Regions from separate parts of the Candidatus Villigracilis affinis genome, predicted to be linked through region 3. Evidence: riboswitches for the same ligand, from Rfam matches in the RefSeq annotation. Region 3 holds a riboswitch; each other region holds the start of a gene.
The links. Region 3 has a riboswitch for S-adenosylmethionine ahead of IPI86_RS18680 (O-acetylhomoserine aminocarboxypropyltransferase/cysteine synthase family protein). Riboswitches for the same ligand answer to the same signal wherever they lie in the genome.
Positions count from the first base shown of each region.

Region 1: linked by a shared signal. The riboswitch ahead of IPI86_RS14030 (hypothetical protein) and the one ahead of IPI86_RS18680 (O-acetylhomoserine aminocarboxypropyltransferase/cysteine synthase family protein) in region 3 are both predicted to bind S-adenosylmethionine.
Region 2: linked by a shared signal. The riboswitch ahead of IPI86_RS20780 (hypothetical protein) and the one ahead of IPI86_RS18680 (O-acetylhomoserine aminocarboxypropyltransferase/cysteine synthase family protein) in region 3 are both predicted to bind S-adenosylmethionine.

Region 1 covers NZ_JADJKT010000029.1:102,837-108,665, reverse strand. The annotation lists gene IPI86_RS14050 (zinc ribbon domain-containing protein) at 1-341, shown strand, start outside; gene IPI86_RS14045 (hypothetical protein) at 353-1,513, shown strand; gene IPI86_RS14040 (TIGR03862 family flavoprotein) at 1,855-3,084, shown strand; gene IPI86_RS14035 (hypothetical protein) at 3,114-3,566, shown strand; SAM riboswitch class I at 3,658-3,758, shown strand; gene IPI86_RS14030 (hypothetical protein) at 3,864-4,202, shown strand; gene IPI86_RS14025 (nuclear transport factor 2 family protein) at 4,205-4,636, shown strand; gene IPI86_RS14020 (alpha/beta fold hydrolase) at 4,639-5,574, shown strand; gene IPI86_RS14015 (DUF5946 family protein) at 5,571-5,829, shown strand, end outside.
Region 2 covers NZ_JADJKT010000038.1:2,272-8,100, forward strand. The annotation lists gene IPI86_RS20755 (hypothetical protein) at 6-443, opposite strand; gene IPI86_RS20760 (DUF5946 family protein) at 468-881, opposite strand; gene IPI86_RS20765 (hypothetical protein) at 782-1,489, opposite strand; gene IPI86_RS20770 (hypothetical protein) at 1,820-2,056, opposite strand; gene IPI86_RS20775 (nuclear transport factor 2 family protein) at 2,061-2,252, opposite strand; gene IPI86_RS20780 (hypothetical protein) at 2,255-2,593, opposite strand; SAM riboswitch class I at 2,697-2,797, opposite strand; gene IPI86_RS20785 (hypothetical protein) at 2,889-3,341, opposite strand; gene IPI86_RS20790 (TIGR03862 family flavoprotein) at 3,372-4,601, opposite strand; gene IPI86_RS20795 (zinc ribbon domain-containing protein) at 4,753-5,802, opposite strand.
Region 3 covers NZ_JADJKT010000036.1:757,240-763,068, forward strand. The annotation lists gene IPI86_RS18670 (aspartate kinase) at 1-525, shown strand, start outside; gene asd (aspartate-semialdehyde dehydrogenase) at 600-1,661, shown strand; SAM riboswitch class I at 1,751-1,873, shown strand; gene IPI86_RS18680 (O-acetylhomoserine aminocarboxypropyltransferase/cysteine synthase family protein) at 1,979-3,271, shown strand; gene metA (homoserine O-succinyltransferase) at 3,346-4,275, shown strand; gene IPI86_RS18690 (O-acetylhomoserine aminocarboxypropyltransferase/cysteine synthase family protein) at 4,272-5,555, shown strand; gene IPI86_RS18695 (potassium channel family protein) at 5,552-5,829, opposite strand, start outside.

The DNA.
Region 1 (5,829 bases), on a different contig from region 3:
ATTGTAGTTATACCGTCGATGAGTGGGCGACCATTCAATCATATGATTTGAGCGGCAGCGACCTGTTTCAGAGTATGCAGAGCCCAGTGTATTCAATGGTCAGCGGCTTGGGGAATGCGTCGGCGACCCTGACTGTCACCTTCGATACGCCGAAGGGAACCATTACCTATTCGCCGAGCTCGGTCAGCGAGTTTCAACAGTTCCAGATCGGCAGTACATGGACTTTGAAGTTGAACGCGTTGGGCGGGGTTTTGAGCGTGGAAGGTAGGAGAAGGAAGCATAAGAAACCCTGCCCAAAGGTAAGCCTCCGTGTGATGCATCACGCACGAATTGCTGAATAGAAGGTAGATATATGGAAAATTCAAAGAAACGCAGGTTTGTGATAGCCTTTACTATTATTACATTTACCTTTCTGATTTTATTGTTTTCTCCATTAAACGATTCCGTCAGAGCGTTCTACGACAAGACCCATGCCGTTGCCATATTTTTGCGTTTCGATGCTGAGATTTTGGAAAAATCATCTGCCGGGCCATACTATAGAGGTTTGCTAATAAAACACGGCGAAGAACAATACCAGATAGTAAACGCCCACCCGGAACATCTTGACGAATTCTGGCAAGTAGTGGATTTGTTTACCCTAGGGATCGAAGCTTTGGTAAACGGCGAAGGCGATACGGTTCGAATTACAGAGGAGCAGATAAACAGGTTGAAAGAGGAATGGGAATGGGAAGCTCAATTTGCAAGTGAATCATTTCGGGAAGATATAGAAAAGGAATTGGAACGATTTCCACTTGATAATTTCGTTGGAATGACAGTGAGTGAAGCTTGGGGTGTTATCGATTCGAGTTGGTCATCTGATCCTCCAGCTACAGTGGAGACTGCGCCTGCTGTAGTAGTTACAGCAACTCCGTTTCCCAAATGCTATTTCCTACCAGATTCAGACTGCTCGACAAAGTTACCAATCGTTCCCAACACGAACGATTTATGGGTGTATCATAATTCAAACAAGATATACTTTGAAGCCCCTGGCAATTGGAATATTCAAAAAGGAGTAGCTGGCCCAGAAGTATTTTATTTTTACATGATTCCTCCCCCAGAATCCCCCGAAGACTCGAGAATAAAAGGCATCAGCCTTATTATTTCCAATCTTGTGATTAATAACTCAGACCCGGATGAATTTCTCAGGTTTCCCCAAATGGTGTTTACGCAGCCTATTTCCCAATGGGAAAATCTCATATCCCATACAAGAACCTCCGAACCTCAAAGTTTTGATACGCACTGGAAGCAGTCTGTATATCTGATTGATTTTCAAGGCATTGAGATTTTATGGAAAGAACCATCCATCTTCCTGGAAGCATTTCTCTACAACAAAGACGAACAAATTGCAATCTTCTTGTTAGAGGAGTTTCAAGACCCAAAGGTCGTCGAACTAATAGACAATCCAAGTCTTGTTGAAAACTTTTCGCCAAGTTTTCAACACATTATGGAAAGTATTCAACTTTGGAAACCATAAAACCATTCCAATTGTCATCAATTTGATTGCGCATAAAAATGAAACCATTTAATGCAGAAAGATCGCGCCTGCCAATCCCGCTTTCGGCGGCGATGATTTGACCGACCTTTACATCACGAACATAATTGGAAACAGCGTGAGCAGAATACGTAACATCCCAGCGGGGCAAAGACTGTATCATCAAATTTGATTGTTAATATCATTGCAAGGCGGAGCAGTTCCGCCGAAGCAATCTTTTAATTACAGCGCACCGCCCATAGCCCGGAGATCGCCACGCCGCCGGAAGAACATCGGCGGCTCGCGATGACATGTTGAAAACGAAATCCCTTTATAATGACCATATGAATCAGATAGTGGCAATTATCGGCGGCGGGCCTGCAGGGTTGATGGCGGCAGAGGTTTTGAGTGGAAATGGTGTGCAGGTGGATGTCTACGATTCCATGCCATCGCTGGGGCGGAAATTTCTGATGGCGGGCAAAAGCGGATTGAATCTCACGCACGCAGAGCCGTTCGAGAAATTCGTTTCACGCTATGGAAATCGAAAAAATGAAGTGGAAAAGTGGTTATCTGATTTCACGCCCGATGACCTGCGCGAGTGGGCGCGCGGACTCGGGGTGGAAACTTTCGTTGGTACATCGGGTCGAGTCTTTCCGAAAGAGATGAAGGCCAGCCCCCTGCTGCGGGCTTGGTTGAAACGGCTGGGCGATGCGGGAGTCAATTTTCATTTGCGGCACAGGTGGGTTGGAGCAATCACCGCCGGGGACAGTGGCGGGAGCATCATTAAATTTGAAACGCCCGGGGACGAAAAAACTGTCCATGCCGATGCGGTGATTCTGGCGCTTGGCGGGGGCAGTTGGGCAAGACTCGGCTCGGACGGCGTATGGGTCAATTGGTTGAAGCAGGCCGGGGTTAAGGTCGAAACGTTGAAACCATCCAATTGCGGATTTGATGTGGCGTGGAGTCCGCATTTTCGGGAGCGATTCGATGGTCAGCCGCTGAAATCGATTGTGTTGTCATTTGGGTCGTTCCATCAACAGGGTGAATTCATTGTGACGAAGGAAGGCGTGGAGGGGAGTTTGATCTACGCTGCTTCGGCGCCGCTCCGTGATGCGATCGAAGTCAATGGCAAGGCAGTCCTTGAATTGGACATGACACCTGACAGGTCACACGAGTGGCTGGTAGAAAGATTATCAAAACCGCGCGGCTCGCGTTCGATGTCGAGTCATCTTGAAAAGACGGTGGGGTTGAAAGGCGTGAAGGTGGGGCTGCTGCATGAGTTCATGCCAAAAGAGGAATTTTCAAATGCAGAACGGTTGGCGGCTTTCATCAAACACATGCCCATCCCATTGATCGCGACACGTCCGCTGGATGAGGCGATCAGTTCCGCTGGCGGCGTGATGTTCGAATCGCTGGATGAACATTTGATGCTTCGCGAACTCCCAGGGATCTTTTGCGCAGGCGAGATGCTCGATTGGGAAGCGCCGACAGGAGGCTATTTATTGACCGCCTGTTTCGCCAGTGGACGCAAAGCAGGAAACAGCGCAATGGCATGGATAAAAGCTCATCAATAATTCCAGAAACTCTTTGAAAAGGAGAGAATATGAACAAGGATAAACGCGCGGAATTGCTAAAAGATGAATACATCATGCTGCAACATTTCTACGAAGACATGGACAGCAAAGGGTTGAACATCAAGAATTGGGCGATCACGGTCGCACTCGCAACGATCGGCGCTGGATTCCTGTACAAGAACAGCGTTTTGTTCCTTATTGCTTTTGGCGCCTCGATTGTGTTTTGGTTTCTTGAAGGTCACTGGCGGGGTTTATCTCATTTCTTTTCGACGCGGATTCAGGAAATCGAAAAGATCATCCGGGAGGAAAAGCATGGTGAAGCGATACCGCTTCAGACCTACGCAAGCTGGTCAAAGGAATATAATGCAAAAGGCGACCAGACCATCAAGTACATGCAAAAAGTGAATGTTGCAATTCCACATGTGTTTATTGCGCTGCTCAGTCTTGTATTATTTATTCTGGGTTTGTACGGTGTACTATGAATTGTTATAAAGAGAAAGAGACGCCGCGAAAATTTTTGAGTTGACATGCCCTATTCGCTATGATATAAAAACGAAAACAATATTTTAGCTGTACTCATCCAGAGAGGCTGAGGGACCGACCCTTTGAAGCCTCGGCAACCGTTCAAGCGGTGCCAACTTCGGCAGACCGTAAACGAGTCTGGTAGATGAGAGATGATATGTGTCTCGCATGTCGCCTCTCACAATGAGAGGCGTTTTTATTATGTCGTTGAGAGGAAGGCGTTTTGCCTTACGAAGCAATGACACGGAGAATTTAAAATGGAAATCGGCGAAACAATTTACGTCACCACCCGCGAGGAATTCCGCGAATGGCTGGAAAAGAATCACAAGACCTGCAAAGAGATCTGGTTGATCCAGTACAAGAAATTCACCCAGAAGCCATCCATCCCTTATGTGGATGCGGTGGAGGAAGCCATTTGCTTCGGCTGGATCGACGGCTTCGAAAAAGGCATGGACGATCAACGCTATGCAAAACGCTTCTCGCCGCGCAGGCAGAAATCCATTTGGACAGATGCGAACATCGAGCGGGCGCGAAAAATGATGGAAGAAGGAAAAATGACCGCAGCCGGGCGAGTACTGTTACCAAAAGGAATCTAAATATGCACGAAGATATTTTGAATATCCAGCAATTGGTCGCCCGTTTCGCCAATAGCTTCGACATGAAAGATTGGGATGGATTGCAGGCCTGTTTCACCGAATCACTTTACACCGATTACTCCGACCTGCGCGGCACGCCGCCCGAAACCATCTCAGCCAGTGAGTATGTAAGACTCCGCCGCGAGTCGCTTGACCACTTGAAACTTCATCACCTGGTCGGGAATTACGAGGTTACCTTCCCCGATTTCGATGCCGCCGCCTGCCGCGCCTCAATGGTGGTTTGGAGAAGGTCCGAAACAGAGGAATTCACCACCCACTGCATGTATGATTTCCAGCTTGCAAGGCAATGGGGGGCATGGAAGATCAGCGGCATTACGCAAAAAGTCTTGTGGAGCGAGGGCGTCTCATCCATTCATAAAGGGGCCAAAGCCTAGCCATGTATCGAAAAGGCTGGCGATATTATCGCAACGTGACCCTGCTGTGGATATTGTTTTTCGTCGTTCTCATGATCGGCGGCTACGCGTTGGAACACCCGCTGTATTGGACCCTGGTACTGTTTATATGGGTGCTCCGTTCGGCTTTCGGGAATGCCTTTCAATTTGCGCATCCATCCCGAAGATTCAACTGGGACAGCAAATCCAACCTGGTGTTCAAGGAAGTCACTTTCAAATCGCGTGACGGACTGACCCTCTTCGGGCGATTCCATGCTGGCAGAAATCGCGCCGTTATTATCCTGATCCACGGGTTGGGAGGCGCAGGCACCGACATGCTGGTCCATGCTTCATTTCTTGTCAACGCAGGCTACGGCGTATTCATGATCGACCTGCGCGCTCATGGCAGCAGCGACGGCGACACATCCACCTACGGCCTGCGCGAAGCAGACGATGTTGCAGGCGCGGTGGATTACCTGCTCAGCCGCGTGGATGTCAACGGGGCAAAGATCGGCGCGCTGGGGATTTCGCTCGGCGCACAAGCTGCCCTGCGCGGCGCGTTGAAAACAGACAAGATCCGCGCACTTGTCCTCGATGGTCTAAGCCCTGCCCGATTATCCGACCATGGCGGCTCCCCCAGATCCATACAGCGCTGGCTCAACCTGCCTTTCAACTGGCTGTACTATCGGATGTATGAATACATGATCCGCGGCAGGGATGCGGGTGTTTTGGAGGTGATCGGAAGAATCGCGCCTCGCCCCATCCTGCTGATTGCCAGCGGCTCGAAAGACATTTACTTCAGCCGATTATTTTACGAAGCAGCCAAAGACCCCCGCGAACGATGGGAAATCCACGACGGGCTTCACGGTGTGGCGCTTGCTGGCAACCCGCAGGAATATATTGATCGCGTGGTCGGCTTTTTCAACCGAACCCTGCCATGACCTGCCCCGAATGCGGCGCAGCAGACTGCGAATCCCGTTTTCATGAGTTCCTTGCCCTGGAATTCACAGATGCTGGCTACGGCATCGTCCATCACTTGACCGTAACCGTGTACATGCTCCAACACTCCAGCAGGTTGACTCGCGAAGGCTGGCTGCACGAGCGCGGATTACTACATGAATTCCTCGTGGAAAATAAGCCGCCTGCCTTCATTAGGAAACAGAACAAAGATTTGGTTGATAGTGGCAAGCGCACCT
Region 2 (5,829 bases), on a different contig from region 3:
TTCAATTACAAACGAATTTCATTTACTGCGTTCATGATTTTTGTTTCAATATCTTCTGTCTCACCTATAATTAAGAGAAGATAATTTTCAAATATATTATCATCATAATTGGTCAACTCTAACCAATACCAAACGATGTCTTCTATAGATTCTTCTGTTTGCCACGAGGTCATAATGAACCGAGAGTCTGGGGGAGAATAATTGGGGTCGCTCATTATGTATGCAGTATCTATTGCATCATGCCATTCAGAACAGTCAATTCCAGCACAAACTGCGTAACGACATCCAGATGAAATTATCCAATTGGCTATCGCTTCCATTTCACTGTCGCCTGTATTCTCTTGATTTGAATACACTAAACAGACATAAGGTGCTTCAATTTTGATACTTGAAACATCAAATGGTCTTTTTGAAATGGCAACTGAAATATTTCTTGTTTGCAAGTTTAGTTTCTCCAAAACTTAATTTCAGACGTCCAATCTTTCTGCATCTTCTAACACAGCCTTCGCCCACGTGAACACATCCGCGCAATAAACTTCCGCATTCTCGGCGCGGACATTGAGAATCGTCTTCGTCCACGTGGATTTATTTATAACAGGTAAACCATCCCTTGAATTGATCTTGAAGGTGCGCTTGCCACTATCAACCAAATCTTTGTTCTGTTTCCTAATGAAGGCAGGCGGCTTATTTTCCACGAGGAATTCATGTAGTAATCCGCGCTCGTGCAGCCAGCCTTCGCGAGTCAACCTGCTGGAGTGCTGAAGCACGTACGCAGTGACTGTCAAGTGATGGACGATGCTGTAGCCAGCATCTGTGAATTCCAGGGCAAGGAACTCATGAAAACGGGATTCGCAGTCCGCTGCGCCGCATTCGGGGGGCAGGTCACGGCAGGGTTCGGTTGAAAAGCCGACCACGCGATCAATATATTCCTGCGGGTTGCCAGCAAGCGCCACACCGTGAAGCCCGTCTGGATTTCCCATCGTTCGCGGGGGTCTTTGGCTGCTTCGTAAAATAATCGGCTGAAGTAAATGTCTTTCGAGCCGCTGGCAATCAGCAGGATGGGCCGAGGCGCGATTCTTCCGATCACCTCCAAAACACCCGCATCCCTGCCGCGGATCATATATTCATACATCCGATAGTACAGCCAGTTGAAAGGCAGGTTGAGCCAGCGCTGTATGGATCTGGGGGAGCCGCCATGGTCGGATAATCGGGCAGGGCTTAGACCATCGAGGACAAGTGCACGGATCTTGTCTGTTTTCAACGCGCCGCGCAGGGCAGCTTGTGCGCCGAGCGAAATCCCCAGCGCGCCGATCTTTGCCCCCGTTGACATCCACGCGGCTGAGCAGGTAATCCACCGCGCCTGCAACATCGCTCTGCTTCGCGCAGGCCGTAGGTGGATGTGTCGCCGTCGCTGCTGCCATGAGCGCGCAGGTCGATCATGGATCACGCCGTAGCCTGCGTTGACAAGAAATGAAGCATGGACCAGCATGTCGGTGCCTGCGCCTCCCAACCCGTGGATCAGGATAATAACGGCGCGATTTCTGCCAGCATGGAATCGCCCGAAGAGGGGTCAGTCCGTCACGCGATTTGAAAGTGATCCTTGAACACCAGGTTGGATTTGCTGTCCCAGTTGAATCTTCGGGATGGATGCGCAAATTGAAAGGCATTCCCGAAAGCCGAACGGAGCACCCATATAAACAGTACTAGGGTCCAATACAGCGGGTGTTCCAACGCGTAGCCGCCGATCATAAGAACGACGAAAACAATATCCACAGCAGGGTCACGTTGCGATAATATCGCCAGCCTTTTCGATACATGGCTAGGCTTTGGGCCCTTTATGAATGGATGAGACGCCCTCGCTCCACAAGACTTTTTGCGTAATGCCGCTGATCTTCCATGCCCCCCATTGCCTTGCAAGCTGGAAATCATACATGCAGTGGGTGGTGAATTCCTCTGTTTCGGACCTTCTCCAAACCACCATTGAGGCGCGGCAGGCGGCGGCATCGAAATCGGGGAAGATAACCTCATAATTCCCGACCACGTGATGAAGTTTCAAGTGGTCAAGCGACCTCGCGGCGGAGTCTTACATACTCACTGGCTGAGATGGTTTCGGGCGGCGTGCCGCGCAGGTCGGAGTAATCGGTGTAAAGTGATTCGGTGAAACAGGCCTGCAATCCATCCCAATCTTTCACGTCGAAGCTGTTGGCAAAGCGAGCGATCAATTGCTGGATATTCAAAATATCTTCGTGCATATTTAGATTCCTTTTGGTAACAGTACTCGCCCGGCTGCGGTCATTTTTCCTTCTTCCATCATTTTTCGCGCCCGCTCGATATTCGCATCTGTCCAAATGGATTTCTGCCTGCGCGGCGAGAAGCGTTTTGCATAGCGTTGATCATCCATGCCTTTTTCGAAGCCGTCGATCCAGCCAAAGCAAATCGCTTCCTCCACCGCATCCACATATGGGATGGATGGCTTTTGGGTGAATTTCTTGTACTGGATCAACCAGATCTCTTTGCAGGTCTTGTGATTCTTTTCCAGCCATTCGCGGAATTCCTCGCGGGTGGTGACGTAAATTGTTTCGCCGATTTCCATTTAGGTTCTCCGTGTCATTGCTTCGTCAGGCAGAACGCCTTCCTTTCAACGACATAATAAAACGCCTCTCATTGTGAGAGGCGACATGCGAGACACATATCATCTCTCATCTACCAGACTCGTTTACGGTCTGCCGAAGTTGGCACCGCTTGAACGGTTGCCGAGGCTTCAAAGGGTCGGTCCCTCAGCCTCTCTGGATGAGTACAGCTAAAATATTGTTTTCGTTTTTATATCATAGCGAATAGGGCATGTCAACTCAAAAATTTTCGTGGCGTCTCTTTCTCTTTATAATGATTCACAGTACGCCGTACAAACCCAGAATAAATAATACAAGACTGAGCAGCGCAATAAACACATGTGGAATTGCAACATTCACTTTTTGCATGTACTTGATGGTCTGGTCGCCTTTTGCGCTGTACTCCTTTGACCAGCTTGCGTAGGTCTGAAGCGGTATCGCTTCACCGTGCTTTTCCTCCCGGATGATCTTTTCGATTTCCTGAATCCGCGTCGAAAAGAAATGAGATAAACCCCGCCAGTGACCTTCAAGAAACCAAAACACGATCGAGGCGCCAAAAGCAATGAGGAACAAAACACTGTTCTTGTACAGGAATCCAGCGCCGATCGTTGCGAGTGCGACCGTGATCGCCCAATTCTTGATGTTCAACCCTTTGCTGTCCATGTCTTCGTAGAAATGTTGCAGCATGATGTATTCATCTTTTAGCAATTCCGCGCGTTTATCCTTGTTCATATTCTCTCCTTTTCAAAGGGTTATCTGGAATCATTGATGATCTTTTAGCCATGCCAGTGCGCTGTTTCCTGCTTTGCGTCCACTGGCGAAACAGGCGGTCAATAAATAGCCTCCCGTCGGCGCTTCCCAATCGAGCATCTCACCTGCGCAAAAGATCCCTGGGAGTTCGCGAAGCATCAAATGTTCATCCAGAGATTCGAACATCACGCCGCCAGCGGAACTGATCGCCTCATCCAGCGGACGTGTCGCGATCAATGGGATGGGCATGTGTTTGATGAAAGCCGCCAACCGTTCTGTGTTTGAAAATTCCTCTTTTGGCATGAACTCATGCAGCAGCCCCACCTTCACGCCTTTCAACCCCACCGTCTTTTCAAGATGACTCGACATCGAACGCGAGCCGCGCGGTTTTGATAATCTTTCAACCAGCCACTCGTGTGACCTGTCAGGTGTCATGTCCAATTCAAGGACTGCCTTGCCGTTGGCTTCGATCTCATCACGGAGCGGCGCCGAAGCAGCGTAGATCAAACTTCCCTCCACGCCTTCCTTCGTCACAATGAATTCACCCTGTTGATGGAACGACCCAAACGACAACACTACCGATTTCAGCGGCTGACCATCGAATCGCTCCCGAAAATGTGGACTCCATGTCACATCAAATCCGCAATTGGATGGTTTCAACGCTTCGACCTTAACCCCGGCCTGCTTCAACCAATGGACCCATACGCCGTCCGAGCCGAGTCTTGCCCAACTGCCCCCGCCAAGCGCCAGAATCACCGCATCGGCATGGACGGTTTTTTCGTCCTCGGGCGTTTCAAATTTAATGATGCTCCCACCGCCATCCCCGGCGATAATCCCTCCTACCCACCTGTGCCGCAAATGAAAATTGACTCCCGCATCGCCCAGCCGTTTCAACCATGCACGCAACAGCGGACTGGCCTTCATCTCTTTCGGAAAGACCCGCCCCGATGTGCCAACGAAAGTTTCCACCCCGAGTCCGCGCGCCCACTCGCGCAGGTCATCGGGCGTGAAATCGGATAACCACTTTTCCACTTCATTTTTTCGATTTCCATACCGTGAAACGAATTTTTCGAACGGCTCTGAGTGCGTGAGATTCAATCCGCTTTTGCCCGCCATCAGAAATTTCCGCCCCAGCGATGACATGGAATCATACACATCCACCTGCACGCCATGTCCGCTCAAAACCTCTGCCGCCATCAACCCTGCAGGCCCGCCGCCGATAATTGCCACTGAATCATTCATAAGTTCATTATAAAGAGAAAAACTCCCGATTGGGTCGGGAGTTTTGGCGAAAGTATCTATCCAGTTTTGATACTCCTGTGAGCCTGTGGGCCGTTTGGGGAGCTTCTTGTGCTGAACATCACCTGACCAGCCCGTCTCCATTTTTCTTATCCTACCTTCCCACACTCAAAACCCCGCCCAACGCGTTCAACTTCAAAGTCCATGTACTGCCGATCTGAAATTGTTGAAACTCGCTGACTGAGCCTGGTGAATAAGTAATTTCTCCCTTCGGGGTGCTGAAGGTGACAGTCAGGGTCGCCGACGCATTCCCGAGCCGCTGACCATTGAATACACTCGGCTCTGCATACTCTGGAAACAGGTCGCTGCCGCTCAAATCATACGATTGAATGGTCGCCCACTCATCAACGGTGTAACTGCAATAATCCTGGCTTTCGGTGCGGCACTCGGTCACAACCTCGGCGAAGCCATTGCCCCTATCCACGGTCTTGTCTTCACAGATTTCCTGGCTCTCCGTATGACACGAAACATCATACGCACCCGAGGGCGGGCTTCCACGCTCATTGGAATAATTCACCGCGCGGATCTCCTGCAAAGGAACGGAAGTCTGCCAGAAAACATCGGCCACGGTCCCCTCCACAGACTTGGATGGGAACACAAACAGGGCAAAGATTGCGATACAACACACCGCCAAAAACGCGCCGATGCCGCCGAACAAAAGCCAGTTTACCTTTTTAGGCTGAGCCTTTGCCGCAGGTGTCACTACTCCCGCCGCGGGAACTGGCTCAACGACTGTGCGTGGCAAAGGTGCGCCGCATTTGCCGCATACCCGTTCACTGCTCGGATTCTCAGCTCCGCAATTTTTACAGTTGATGATCTTTACAGCGGGAGCCGCCTGCAAAACCTGTCCCGCCTGTCTTGCCTTGCCTTCCTTCAAATCGCCGCCGCATTGCGAACAATTCGTCGCAGTGGCGGGGTTGCGCGTGCCGCAAAAACCGCAATGGATGTCTGCGCCTGCTTTTGCCGCGCTGGCAACCTTCTCATCGGTAATGATTTTTTCATCCGCTGCGCGCTGAAACTTGACATCATCAGGCTGGGGCGCTCCGCAAGCCTGACAAGTCTTCCTCGACCCCTTGTTGACGCCGTCGCAACTTGGGCAAACCCATTCAAGCTCAACGAAACCTTTACTTTGTTTTCTTTGCATCTCTCACTCCTTTATCCTTCGCGAGTG
Region 3 (5,829 bases):
ACGCGGCTGATCGCCAGCATCAAAAGCAACGGCAAAGTGGAAGGCAAAGTCATCAAAGCTGTGACGGCTATCCGCAAGCAGAGACTGATCACCATTGAAGGTCGCGGTATGCTGGGTGTCCCTGGTGTGGCGGCGCGCGCGTTTGGAGCGGTAGCCTCCACAGGCACAAGCGTTCCTCTCATCACGCAAGCGTCGTCAGAACAATCCATTTGTTTTGCGGTACCTTCGGAGCTCGCCCCTACTGTATTATCATCTCTTGAAAAAGCCTTCGCCGTTGAAATCGAAGACGATGACATCGACCGCGTCTGGGCCACAGAAGATGTATCCATCATCACAGTCGTCGGCGCAGGGATGCGTCACACACCTGGGGTTTCGGGCAGAGTGTTCAGCAAACTCGGCAATGACGGCGTGAACGTCCTCGCCATTGCGCAGGGCTCATCCGAAGTATCCATCTCTCTCGTTGTTGATGCAGTGGATACGGAAAATGCGGTCAAGGCGTTGCATGAACTTATTGTTGCAAGTTAACAAGTTTGCACGTTAGAACGTTACAAAACCTTCAAACCTTTAAACATTCAAACTTTCAAACACTAGGAGTCCGCATGTCCCAATCTCAAATCCCCGTAGCAATTCTCGGCGCGACAGGTTCTGTCGGCCAGCGATTTATTTCTTTGCTCGATAATCATCCGTGGTTCAAGGTGGTGGCACTCGCCGCATCAGACCGTTCCGTTGGGCAGCCGTATTCCAAAGCCGCCCGCTGGGTGTTGGATGACCCCATGCCTGCGTATGCGCGGGATATGATCGTTGTCCCTGCCAATACGGATGCGGTGCAAGCGAAGATCGTTTTCTCTGCTTTGCACACAGAAATCGCGAATGAACTCGAACCCGCCTTCGCAAAAGCAGGCGCGGCAGTCTGCTCAAATGCGTCATCGTATCGGCGCGGAGAGGATGTGCCGTTGCTGCTGCCTGAGATCAACGCGGAGCATATTCAACTGGTCAAGCAGCAGCGCAAGAACAACGGCTGGAGCGGATGCATTGTCACGAATCCCAATTGCACGAGCACAGGACTCACAATTGCGCTCAAGGCATTGGATGAGTCCTTTGGCGTGAAGAAAGTATTCATGGTTTCGTTACAGGCGCTTTCGGGCGCGGGCTACCCTGGCGTGCCATCGCTCGACATCATGGACAATGTCATCCCCAACGTGGGCAATGGCGGCGAAGAAGAAAAAGTGGAATGGGAACCGCGCAAGATGCTGGGCAAATTCAACGAAAGCAAAATTGATATGGCAAATATCACATTCAGCGCGCACACAAATCGCGTGGCTGTGATCGATGGTCACACCGTCTGTGCGAGCGTGGCATTGGACAAACCCGTTGAGCCAGAAGTTGCGATTCAAGCGTTACGCGACTATGCCGCAAAACCGTCAGCGAGGAATCTGCCTTCGACGCCCAAACCAGTTATCGAGGTTAAGGATGAGGCGGATAGGCCCCAGCCAAGACTCGACCGATTAACAGGCAAAGGCATGACGACAGTAGTCGGCCGCGTGAGGCGCGATCCAATCCTTGATCTTAAATTCGTTGTACTTTCACACAACACGATTCGCGGCGCGGCGGGTGCATCCATTTACAATGCGGAGCTGCTTGTGAATGAAAATCTTTTATAAAGAGTACCCAAACGGGTAACACGTTAATCTGTTCAATCGCTTGACACATTCACAAACGCCGTGATATAAACGGCGAAATTAAATATTCGCTCTTATCCAGAGAAGCTGAGGGACCGACCCTTTGAAGCTTCGGCAACCAAACAAAAGTTATGGTGCCAAATTCGGCAAATAGGAATGACAGCAAAACGTCATTCATATCTGGAAGATGAGAGGACGGTATAGACGTATACCTCTTCTTGTACTTTCAGAAGAGGTTATTTTTTTTTTTAATCTCTTCTGAAGGGCGGGTAAACATTATTCAAGAGGAGATAACTCAAATGTCCACAATCAAAGATCGCAAGTTAGGTTTCGCAACCCGCCAGTTACATGCGGGCTATTCACCAGATGCCACCACTGGCAGCCGCGCCGTGCCGTTGTACCAAACAACGAGCTATCAGTTCAAGAACACTGAACATGCCGCAAATTTGTTCGCGCTCAAAGAGCTGGGAAATATTTACACCCGCTTGATGAACCCGACCACCGATGTGCTTGAACAGCGCATTGCCGCACTCGAAGGCGGCGTTGCCGCTCTGGCCGCAAGCTCTGGACATGCCGCACAGGCACAGGCAATTTTCACTTTGTGCAGCGCAGGCGACCATATCGTTTCGTCATCCCGTTTGTATGGCGGCACGTACAACCAGTTCGCCTACACCCTGCCCAAGCTGGGGATCAATGTCACTTTTGTTGACCCAAGCGACCCGAAGAATTTTGAAGCGGCCATTCAGCCGAACACGAAAATTATTTACGGTGAGACTCTCGGCAACCCCGATATTTCCGTCTTCCCGTTTGAAGAAGTATCCGAGATCGCGAACAAGCACAAACTGATCTTGTTCATCGACAACACCTTTGCCACTCCGTATCTTTTCCGCCCGTTCGAATATGGCGCGCACGTCATCACCCACTCGACCACCAAGTTCATCACAGGCAACGGCACATCCATTGGCGGCATCATCGTGGACGGCGGCAACTACGATTGGAGCAACGGCAAGTTCGAGAATTTCAACACGCCCGATCCTTCGTATCATGGACTCGTATATTCCTCCATCGCCGCGGCGGGACTTCCCCCATTTGCGATCAAAGCGCGCGTGCAAGTTCTGCGCGATCTCGGCGCCTGCCAATCTCCGTTCAACGCATGGCAGACCCTGCTCGGACTCGAAACCCTCAACCTGCGCATTGACCGTCACGTGCAGAACACGCAAGCTGTTGCCGAATATCTTGAGGCTCATCCCAAAGTTAGCTGGGTCAAATACCCTGGCCTCAAGAGCCACCCCGATTACGCTCGCGCCAAGAAGTATCTTCCCAAGGGCGCAGGCGCAATTCTCGGATTTGGCATCAAAGGCGGCGCAGAAGCAGGCAAGAAATTCATCGAAAGCCTGCAACTCTTCAGCCACCTCGCCAACGTCGGTGATGCGCGCAGTCTCGCCATTCACCCCGCCACCACGACGCACAGCCAGCTCAGTGACGAGCAACAAGTCTCCGCTGGCGTCAGCCCCGATTTCATCCGCTTGAGCATTGGTCTCGAAGACTTCGAAGACATCAAGTGGGATCTGGAGCAGGCCTTAAATTCATAAGGATGAAGGCGGAAGGATGAAGGATGAAATTTTGTCCTTTGTCCTCATCCTTCATCCTTCATAATTCATCCTTTATGCCCGTAAAAATTCCAACCACCCTTCCCGCTCGTACCACTCTCGAAAACGAGAACATCTTCATCATGGACGAAGACCGTGCCATTCATCAGGACATCCGCGCTTTGCGTGTTGCCATTCTGAACTTGATGCCTACCAAGATTTCTACTGAAACACAGATCCTGCGCCTGCTTTCCAATTCGGCATTACAGGTGGAAGTCACTTTACTCAACACCGCCACGCATGAATCCAAGAACACCGATGCCGATCACTTGCTTGAGCATTATGTGACTTTCGATGATGTGAAGGATCAAAAATTCGATGGTCTCATCATCACTGGCGCGCCTGTGGAACAAATGCCCTTCGAAGATGTGGATTACTGGCAGGAACTCAAACGCATCATGGACTGGTCGGAGACGAATGTTGAATCCACATTTCACATTTGCTGGGGAGCGCAAGCGGGCTTGTATCACAAATACGGGATCCCAAAATACGACCTGCCCCGCAAGATGTTCGGTGTCTTTGAGCACCGTCTCTTAAATCGGACCGAAAGCCTGATGCGCGGCTTCGATGACATTTTCCTCGCCCCGCACTCCCGTCACACCGAAATCCGCCGCGAAGATATTGAGAAGCATTCCGAGTTACAGATCCTTGCTGAATCAGAGGATGCAGGCGTGTACATCGTCAGTGACAAAGACGGACGCAATCTTTACATCACGGGGCACTCTGAATATGACCCGCTCACCCTCAAAGGCGAATACGACCGCGACGTGAATAAAGGTCTGCCCATTCACGTGCCGAAAAATTATTATCCCAACGACGACCCGAGCAAAATGCCCAACGTCCGCTGGCGCGGGCATGCCAACTTGCTATACGCGAACTGGCTGAACTATTATGTCTATCAGTCCACACCGTTCGACCCGAATGAAATCCCCAAGAGAAATAAATGACCTCACCCCGCAAGTTCGGATTCAACACACGTCAACTGCACGAAGGCTACACTCCCGACCCAGCCACAGGCAGCCGCGCCGTTCCCATCTATCAAACCACTGCCTACGACCTGCAAAGCACAGACCGCGCCGCGAGACTCTTTGCGCTACAAGAGAGCGGCAACATTTACACGCGCATCTCGAACCCCACGAGTAACGTCTTTGAGAAACGCATTACATCCCTCGAAGGCGGAGTTGGCGCCGTGGAAGTTGGTTCAGGTCATGCGGCGCAAGCCACTGCCATCCTCACCATTTGCGAAGCGGGCGACCACATCGTTTCCACATCCACACTGTATGGCGGCACGGTCACACAATTCAAATCTACATTTCCGAAACTCGGCATCAAGGTCACATTGGTTGACCCCAACGATCCAGAAAATTTCCGCCGCGCCATTCAGCCGAACACAAAAATAATCTACGGCGAAACCATCAGCAACCCGCTCGGCAACATCTTCCCCTTCGACGAAGTTTCCAAAATCGCACACGAGCACGGCATCCCGCTGATGATCGACAACACCTTCGCCACGCCATATCTCTGTCGTCCCTTCGAATGGGGCGCGGACATCATCACCCACTCTACGACGAAATTCATCGGCGGGCACGGCACCACCATGGGTGGAATCATCGTGGACGGCGGCAAGTTCAATTGGAGGAAGAGCGGGCGCTTCAAAACTTCACCGAGCCTGATCCTGCCCTACCATGACGTTGTCTACGCCGATGACTTTGGTCCGCTGGCGTTTATCTCCAAAGCGCGTTCAGGCATCCTGCGTGATTTCGGCACCGTGCAACAACCCATCGCTTCATGGTTCCTCCTGCAAGGACTCGATACCCTCTCCCTGCGCATGGAACGTCATGTGCAAAATGCACAACAGGTCGCCGAATTTCTTGAAAGTCATCCCAATGTAAAACGGGTCTCGTACGCAGGTCTTGCCAGTCACCCACATCATGAACGTGCAAAAAAATATCTTCCGCTTGGAACAGGTGCGGTCATGGGATTCGGCGTAAAGGGCGGCAGAGAAGCGGGCGCGAAATTCATCGACAACCTGCAACTCTTCAGCCACGTCGCCAACATTGGCGACACGCGCTCACTTGCTATCCATCCTGCCAGCACCACCCACAGCCAACTCTCCGATGAAGAGCAAACCGCCGCAGGCGTCAGCCCGGATTTCATTCGCCTTTCCATTGGCTTGGAAGATATCGAAGATATTCTCTGGGATTTGGATCAGGCGCTTCGCTCTTAATCTCTTTCTTGAGAGTACACCCCGATCAATCTTCCCATGATGAGAGCAATGTACAACACCCCCAGCATGCCCTCTACCGTCGCCAGTGATCGCGCCCACGCATTAAGCGGCAGCACATCGCCATAACCAAGTGTGGCGAGCGTGACAAAGCTAAAATACACCAACTGCTGCCACTGCGGTGCGACGCCCAATCCATTATCTACGAAGGCATTCACATCCAATCGGCTGACAATGACATACAGCGGCGTGAACATGGCGGCAATAAAAATGTAAA